One region of the Pectobacterium nicotianae genome, then DNA from elsewhere that is predicted to be linked to it. Evidence: predicted binding sites of a transcription regulator. Region 1 holds the regulator's gene; each other region holds the start of a gene.

The links. Region 1 encodes Fur, which represses iron uptake genes when iron is present. Its sites were predicted from a motif close to ATAATAATGAGAACNACTATCAA; they were not measured.
Region 2: the regulator Fur is predicted to act here: its motif matches at 921-943, upstream of MYB54_RS21345 (siderophore-interacting protein).
Region 3: the regulator Fur is predicted to act here: its motif matches at 815-837, upstream of fhuE (ferric-rhodotorulic acid/ferric-coprogen receptor FhuE).
Region 4: the regulator Fur is predicted to act here: its motif matches at 553-575, upstream of MYB54_RS03330 (TonB-dependent siderophore receptor).

What each region holds. Positions count from the first base shown of each region.
Region 1 is NZ_CP096821.1:3,435,714-3,437,921, reverse strand. It holds gene glnS (glutamine--tRNA ligase) at 1-658, shown strand, start outside; gene fur (ferric iron uptake transcriptional regulator) at 722-1,171, opposite strand; gene fldA (flavodoxin FldA) at 1,502-2,029, opposite strand.
Region 2 is NZ_CP096821.1:4,790,232-4,792,439, reverse strand. It holds gene MYB54_RS21350 (RhiA family protein) at 1-556, opposite strand, end outside; gene MYB54_RS21345 (siderophore-interacting protein) at 1,022-1,927, shown strand; gene dsbG (thiol:disulfide interchange protein DsbG) at 1,961-2,208, opposite strand, start outside.
Region 3 is NZ_CP096821.1:3,885,499-3,887,706, reverse strand. It holds gene MYB54_RS17340 (AEC family transporter) at 1-707, shown strand, start outside; gene fhuE (ferric-rhodotorulic acid/ferric-coprogen receptor FhuE) at 916-2,208, shown strand, end outside.
Region 4 is NZ_CP096821.1:754,088-756,295, forward strand. It holds gene MYB54_RS03325 (helix-turn-helix transcriptional regulator) at 1-425, opposite strand, end outside; gene MYB54_RS03330 (TonB-dependent siderophore receptor) at 849-2,208, shown strand, end outside.

The sequences.
Region 1 (2,208 bases):
CGACCTGAATGAGAACGCGCCGCGTGCCATGGCGGTGCTGGATCCGGTCAAAGTCGTGATCGAGAATCTGTCAGCCGAGCACGAAGAGTTTGTCGCGATGCCAAACCATCCGAACAAGCCAGAAATGGGTTCACGTCAGGTCGCATTCAGTCGCGATGTTTACATCGATCGTGCTGACTTCCGTGAAGAAGCCAACAAGCAGTACAAGCGTCTGGTGCTGGGTAAAGAAGTGCGTCTGCGTAACGCTTATGTGATCAAAGCAGAGCGCATTGAAAAAGACGAGCAGGGTACTATCACCACGATTTACTGTAGCTATGATGCGGAAACGCTGAGCAAAGATCCGGCTGATGGTCGTAAAGTGAAAGGCGTTATCCACTGGGTTTCTGCGGCTCACGCGGTACCAGCTGAATTCCGCTTGTACGATCGCCTGTTCAGTGTGGCAAACCCTGGCGCGGCGGAAGACTTCCTGTCGACGATTAATCCAGATTCACTGAAAACTACGCAAGGTTTTGTGGAAGCAAGCCTGGCGCAGGCAGAAGCTGAGAAAGCGTATCAGTTTGAGCGTGAAGGCTATTTCTGTGCTGACCGCGTTTACTCCAGTGCAGAACATCTGGTGTTTAACCGTACGGTTGGGCTACGTGATACCTGGGTAGGCTAAGGCCACCAGTTAGAAGACAAAAATAAAACCGCCTCGGCGGTTTTATTTTTTTATGCGGTCGATTTATCGTGTGGAATCGTGCAGGGTTTCATCCTCTCGGCAATCCCCTTCACTGCAATGCCCATAAAGATACAGACTGTGGTTGGACAGTTTAATGCCGTGTCTTTCTGCGATCTCACGTTGACGTGCTTCGATATATTCATCGCGGAATTCAATGACTTTGCCACAGTCGAGGCAAATTAAGTGATCGTGATGATGCTGCTGCGTCAATTCAAAGACGGATTTGCCACCTTCGAAGTTATGACGGGTTACGATACCCGCATCATCAAACTGGTTGAGTACGCGATAGACGGTAGCGAGACCAATCTCTTCGCCCATATCAATCAGTTTCTTATATAAATCTTCCGCACTGACGTGATGGCAGACAGGGTCCTGTAACACTTCCAGTATTTTCAGTCTTGGAAGAGTGACTTTCAGGCCGGCCTTCTTTAATGCGGTATTGTTGTCAGTCATGCGGGTTTAATCCTGTTGCTTACTTATCAATGGAGGCTGCCTAGCCTATGACATCGGTCGGCTCAAAAAATGCAAAAGCGTCTCAATTATAGAACCGCGCATACAAAATGAAAACAAGGGAATGTTAACAATATTGTCCCCATTCACACTATTGGTATACAACGCAATTCGTTGTTGATGAATGAGGAAATGATGATGCACATACAAAGCCGATGGGATTATTGTACAGGTTTACTGATAGAAGTTAAAAAAATGTATCAATTATTATGAAAGGTTTTACCTATCAATGCTGTTTTCGGCTCTGATAGGGATTATCAGAGCCGAAATGGCTTAGCCAACCAGTTCTTTCAGGTTCAGCTCATCGCTGATCTGTTTCACCCACGTTGTTACGCGTTCGCTGGTCAGTTCAGGCTGACGGTCTTCATCGATAGCCAGGCCGATGAAGTGATTGTCGTCGGCGAGCCCTTTAGAGGCTTCAAAGTAATAGCCCTCTGTTGGCCAGTGGCCGACAATTGTCGCGCCGCGAGGCTCAATAATGTCACGGATGGTGCCCATGGCATCACAGAAGTATTCTGCATAATCTTCCTGATCGCCGCAGCCAAACAGGGCAACCAATTTTCCTGTGAAATCCACTTCTTCCAGCGACGGGAAGAAGTCATCCCAATCGCACTGAGCTTCACCGTAATACCAGGTTGGAATACCCAGCAGCAGAATATCGAAACCTTCGAGGTCTTCTTTGCTGCTTTTGGCGATGTCATGAACATCAGCGACGTTGGTGCCTAACTGCTGTTGAATCGTTTTGGCGATGTTTTCAGTGTTGCCGGTATCACTGCCAAAGAATATTCCGATGAGTGCCATGAATTAAATAACCTCTTGATTCCTAATGGTATGGTGTAATGTTTCACCCACTTATCTGTTAATAATAACAGACACTCACATCGGGAGAAACTCGTATCGGTAAGGATGCGTAAATCAAGAGCGTGTGACGTGCGAAGGTGAGTAAGGAAACGAAACGTATCTCTGTGTGATACTAAATT
Region 2 (2,208 bases), 1.4 Mb from region 1:
CGTAAATGTTGGGTTCGAACACTAATTCAACGGCATCGCTGATTTGCTCAACATCCAGAATTTCACCTTCTTCATAGTTACCAAATACAATCCAGTAAGAAGGGTGTGGGATAAACTCAATATGCAAATTTGGCTGTGCCGCCTGTACGAAAGTCCCTGCGTTACTCATTCCGATACCGACAGCGGCCTGCTTGAGTGGAACGTTACCGCTTTCATCAATATAGAGTGAACCCGCTTGACCTGTGAATGATGTCGGGCCAAAGAAATATCCTCCATTATAGTCCAATGTGATGGTGTTAGCTGACTGAAGGTTGGCAGGAATTTCTTCACCTCCTTCAAAAATAACACCAGGTTTGACTTCCCCGGTATCTGACCAAACAAAAGAGTAATCAATGTTCCAGCGGAAGGTTTCATGCACATTTGGATTCACGAACTTGCTGAACCACGCCAGTGAGAAAATATTTCTCGCCTTCTGGTCAGGCGCTTTTTGGAAGATTGCTACATTACCTGAATTACTTGAATGGTTGATAAATTCAACGCTGTATTGATTAGACATAATGTATTCCTCTTTATTATGAACCCAGTATTAGGCTCAATTTCTATTATCCATGTGCCTATTTTTAAAATAACGGGGAAGTAAGTCCTGTTAATTATAGATTTCATTTTTTTATGCTGAAAATTATTTCTTTCAATTAAAATGATTATGATGATTAGTAATTTCGTAAGATAAGAAATGATAAGTAATCAATATACCGCAGATGTTTATTAGAAATGATGTAGCTTAATGCTAACTCTCACACTCTCATGTATATAAAGCGTAGGGAGCTAAAAGCAGAAATCAGAGTATGAGGTTAGGCCGATACAACGAGGGCTAACTTGGCTTCCTATCTGTGTGCGTCTCAGCATTTTGAGATAACAGACTGATAATGATTATCGTTAGTGTTTTGTTTATGGTAAGTTGCGGTGAATAGGGTTTATCCCGTGAACTGATTTTCCTTACAAAACATACGGTTTTCTCACTATGTCTTTAGCTACCCGTACAACGTCTTCCGCCTATCGGTTGTTCACCTTACGCTTAGAGAGTAAGACGTTACTCTCACCTTCATTAGCTCGCTGTGTGTTCACTGGCCCGGAAGTGCGCCAGATGAAACTGGATGCGCCGGATCAGCGCATCAAGCTGCTGTTCGCCAGTGAAAGCGGGGAGCTGACGCCGATGGCCGTGAGCGATACCTGGTATCAGGATTATCTGGCGCTGCCGCGTGAGTGTCGTCCGATTTTGCGCACCTATACGCTGCGTTCTGTCTCACGCGAGTCACAGCAGGCAACAATCGATTTTGTGCTGCACGGTGATACCGGGCCTGCTTCAAGCTGGGCGAATCACGCTAAGCCGGGCGATGCGCTACAGATTGTCGCGCCCAATGCGGAGGCCGATGGCGACAGCGGCGGCTATGAATGGGCACCGCACGAGGGCGTTGAGCAGGTGCTGCTGATTGCAGATGAAACGGCGCTGCCAGCGGCAATGGGAATTCTTGAACAGCTGGCTACCCAGCCTTCTCCGCCGTCGGTGCAGGCTTTTTTTGAAGTGCCGAAAGCGGCTGACTGCGTGACATCAGGCGACTTCCCTTTTGCGCAGATTTACTGGCTGCCGCGTGAGGAAACCGGCAGCACAGTATGGGGCGAACGCCTGCTGGCTGCGGTGCAGCAGGACGTGAAGATTCCCGCCAGCGCCTGTACCAACCGTGATGAAATCGCACAGGAAACGCCGGAAGACGAGCTACTGTGGGAACGGGCAACGGCACATCGCCCGTTTTACGCATGGGCGGCGGGAGAGTCTTCCGCCATCAAACGGCTGCGCCGCTATCTGCTCGACGAGCGGCACCTCGATAAAGAGACGATCAACTTTATGGCGTACTGGTCTCATCGCTAAGAGAAACGTCAGGAGGGAGATTCCCTCCTGTGTCTATTTCCCCATCATCTCCGCCAGCTGCTGTGCATCCGGCAGCCCGACGACCTGCTGTAGCTCATTCTTATCATTCAGGTAATAGATGGCGGGCGTGACGTTTGCACCCAGTTCATCCATTAGTCGCTGATTATGCTGAATGTTATTCCAGATATCGCGTGATGAGTCCTTGGGGAACGGGGGCACTGTTTTACCGTTCGACAGTTCATATTCGTGCCAGGCTTTGGCCGGATCGCTGGCGGCAAGAA
Region 3 (2,208 bases), 450 kb from region 1:
CGTTGGCTGTCTCTGTCGGGTTGCTCGCAGTACGCCGATTATTGCCCGTTGATGATGCGGCGTTTACCTCGGTATTTCAGGGCGGCGTCCGTTTTAATAACTACGTTGGTGTGTCTGCCGCCGCTGGGCTGTTTGGCGCACACGGCGTAGCGCTCGCGGCCGTCGCGAACGCGGCGATTGTGCCGACGGTCAATATTCTCTGTGTCTTGGTCTTTGCCCGCTACGGCAATGCCGGGACGCCGTCATTCAAGAATATCGTGCGGCTGCTGGCACTGAATCCGCTAGTGGTGGCCTGCGCGATCGGCATTACTTTGCAGATGACCGGATTAGGTTTGTCGCCGGGGATTGAGCCGGTAATGAAATCATTGGGACAGGCGTCGCTACCGCTGGGGCTGCTGTGCGTGGGTGCAGCGCTGGATTTCTCTGCCGCGCGTAGCTGGCTGCGGCCTGTTGTGATGGCATCATGCGCGAAATTTGTTGCGATGCCGCTGGTGACGATTGCTGCCTGCTACCTCTTTGGTCTGTCTGGCTCGGCCGCGATTGCTGCACTGCTGTTTCAGGCGCTGCCGACGGCATCGTCGTCTTACATCATGGCTCGTCAGTTGGGTGGTGATGCACCGTTGATGGCGGGCATGATTGCGGTTCAAACACTGGTAGCAGGCGTCGCGCTGCCGCTTGCCGTCCTTGGGCTGAGCGGACTGTTATAAATTCCTCGTATGTTCTTTTTGTAACAATGCCTTGTTAACGGCATGGTGATTTGTTCTTTTCTATCTATTTGTATTTTAAGTAAATTAATCCTTACGTTGAAATGACAATAATAATGCGTATAGTTATCATTTACTTTTCTGTGCAAATGTTGACAAGACACGCCTCAGCATCTCGCCAAAATCACCATCAGTTAACCGAGGATATACCATGTCTTTTAGAGTTACTCGCGCCGGAAAAACGCGCGTTTGTGATTCTTCGCTGGCCGGAGTAAAACCATTCGGAGTCTCTCTTCTTGCCCTGTTGATTTCAGCCTCTTTCCTGCCTGCTCAGGTCGCTGCCGAAGAAAACCCAGCTTCAGGCGATACGCTCGTTGTCAGCGCGAACGCCAATGCTAACGCCGAGGCTAGCGACCCGCAGGATTACAGCGTGAAAGTCACTAACGCCGGAACGAAGATGACGCTGACGCCGCGTGATATCCCGCAGTCGGTGAGCGTCATCAGCCAGCAGCGTATCGAAGATCAGGGCCTGCAAACGATTGGCGAGGTCATGGCGAACACGACCGGTGTGTCCTCTAAAATTATCGACTCCGAGCGTATGACGTATTTTGCGCGTGGCTTCCAGATTAATAACTATCTGTTCGATGGAATTCCTACGGTCGTAGACGAAATTTGGGATTTCGGTGATTCCGCTTCTGATACTGCAATCTATGATCGTATCGAAGTGGTGCGCGGAGCGACGGGATTGATGACGGGAACGGGCAATCCTGCCGCGGCAGTAAACATGGTGCGCAAGCATGCCGATAGTCGTGAATTTAAAGGCTCGGTATCCGGCAGCTACGGCTCGTGGGATAAACAGCGGATGGTGGCCGATCTGTCTGCGCCGCTGACGGAGTCCGGCAATGTGCGTGGGCGCGTGATTACGGGCTATCAGGATAACGACACCTGGCTCGATCGTTACCACAGCCGCAAAAAATTCCTCTATGGCGTGATCGATGCTGATGTTACCGATTCGACGACGATCTCCCTCGGTTATGATTATCAGGAAAGCAATACCGATAGCCCAACGTGGGGCGGATTGCCGACGTGGTTCACTGACGGCAGTCGTACGCATTTCGGCCGTAGTTTTAACACCGCACCAAACTGGAGCTACTCGGATAAAACCTCGAAGAAGGTTTTTGCCGATCTGACTCAGAGTTTTGATAACGGCTGGCAGGTGCGTATGAACGGGACGCATGGTGAAACCAACTTCGATTCCAAGCTGATGTATGCCAATGGGTTCCCAGATAAAGATACCGGGATACTGGTTGATCCGTTCGGCGGTAATGTCGGTGCTTATGGCGGATGGAATAAGGGAACCCGTAAGGTTGATGCGATTGATACTTACGCGTCTGGCCCGTTCGAATTACTGGGACGCCAGCATGAGTTGATGGTAGGCGGTAGCTATACTCGGCAGCGTAATCAATTCGCTAATGCCCAATCGACGATAAGCCCTGCGGATATG
Region 4 (2,208 bases), 2.2 Mb from region 1:
ATCATATTGCCGTACAGCCATTCCCTGTCGAACGTCAGCGTAATCGTTCGCTCATATTCATCGCGCTTGCCGATGCGGGTAAACATCGTCGGCTCCGTCAGCGCAATCAGCGAGGCGGGCTGCTTCTCTCCCAGATGCAGTTCCTGATGACCAAATGAGATGTGCGCATTGCCGCTCACTACGATGGCCAGCTTGATGGCACCATCCAGCAGGTTTTGGGTTTTCATGTTGTGGCGATTAATCACATCCGCGGTATGCAGGATCAGATGGGGATTGAGCTGTACGACAGTGAACGACCCGAATAGCACCGGCGTGTTATCGATCAGCCGGGGGCCGATAAAACGGTAATTATTCGCGACCAGACTCGATTGCTGAACGATGTGATCTTTATAGATCGGCTTTGATGACTGAGTGAAGCTGCGCACGTGATTACCTACCTGATTAAACCCTTCGACCTGCGCCTTCCATTTTGATGCTTTGGCAAAACATTTTGCTGCTAGAGCAAACCCCGTCCTGAATGACAAATGTAACAATGACCGCGCCAAAATGGTAATGCAAATACTTCTCAATAGCATTTTTCGTTGAGGACATCACACTGCACGATAAATGCATTTTCCATTTCCGGCAATGCGGAGAAAAGGGCTGATTGATTACACACAGCATTTCATAACAACACGACGTGATGCCGTTGGCATGACGCTTCTCCCCGATAACCGCCACGTTTGCGCGTTTTATCTCCGCCGTTATTCAGCGTTTTTGCTGATTGTCGTTAGGTGTCGCTGTACCGGCTGCGATGTTGATCCTTTTTCAGGCTACTTATTCATTTCTTACAGGGCAGGATAATTTTGATGAAACTACCACAATCGCGTCGTTATCTGGCGACGCTCATTGGCGTTAGCTGCGGGATGACGTCGTTTCTGAGCGCTGCGCAGACCTCGCCTTCAACAGAACCTGCCCCTCAGGTGCAGAATCAGGCCGAAAGTAAAGCATCGGGCGATACGATGGTGGTGACGGCTGCTGAGCAAACCCGTCAGGCTCCGGGCGTGTCGGTGATTACGGCTGAAGATATCAGCAAGCGTCCGCCCGCTAACGATCTCTCCGATCTGATTCGCACCATGCCGGGCGTCAACCTGTCCGGTAACTCAACCAGCGGCCAGCGCGGTAACAACCGCCAGATCGATATCCGCGGCATGGGACCGGAAAATACACTGATTCTGGTGGATGGCAAGCCCGTGTCGAGCCGTACAGCCGTGCGTTACGGCTGGCGCGGCGAGCGTGATACTCGCGGTGACACCAACTGGGTTCCTGCCGATATGGTCGAGCGTATTGAAGTGCTGCGCGGTCCAGCCGCGGCGCGCTATGGTAACGGCGCAGCAGGCGGGGTGGTTAACATCATCACCAAACAGCCGACGCAAGAATGGCACGGCACCTGGAATACCTTCCTGAACGCGCCAGAGCATAGTTCAGAAGGCGCAACCAAGCGTACCGATTTCAGCCTGATGGGCGGCCTGACTGACAGTCTGAGCTTCCGTCTGTTTGGTAATCTGAACAAAACCCAAGCTGATGCGCGTGATATTAACCAAGGGCATCAGTCCGCACGTGCGGGTAATCAGTCAGCTTCACTACCTTCCGGGCGCGAAGGGGTGCGTAATAAAGATATCAACGGCCTGTTGCGCTGGGATATGACCAAGCAGCAGTCGCTGGAATTCGAAGCGGGTTCCAGCCGTCAGGGCAATATCTATGCGGGCGATTCGCAAAATACCAACACCAACCCGCTTGTCGTGAGTAATTATGGCAAGGAAACGAACCGCATGTACCGCCAGAACTTTGCGGTCACGCATCGCGGCTACTGGGACAGCGGCGTCAGTTCTACGTCGTATCTACAATACGAACGTACGCACAATACCCGTATCCTTGAAGGGCTGTCTGGCGGTTTAGAAGGGATTTTTGATACCAATAGTCCGAACCAATATGGCACGATAAAACTGGATAATTTCACTGCGCACAATGAAGTGAATCTTCCGCTGAATCTCTGGGTCGATCAGGTACTCACGTTCGGGGTTGAGTGGAACGAGCAGAAGATGACGGATCCGGTGTCGAACACGCAGACGACAACCGAAGCGGGCAGTGTGGGTTCGCTGAGCAGCAGCGGTCGTAGTGAGAAATCCGCGGCTCGTCTGGCTTCTGCCTTTGTGGAAGATAACGTCC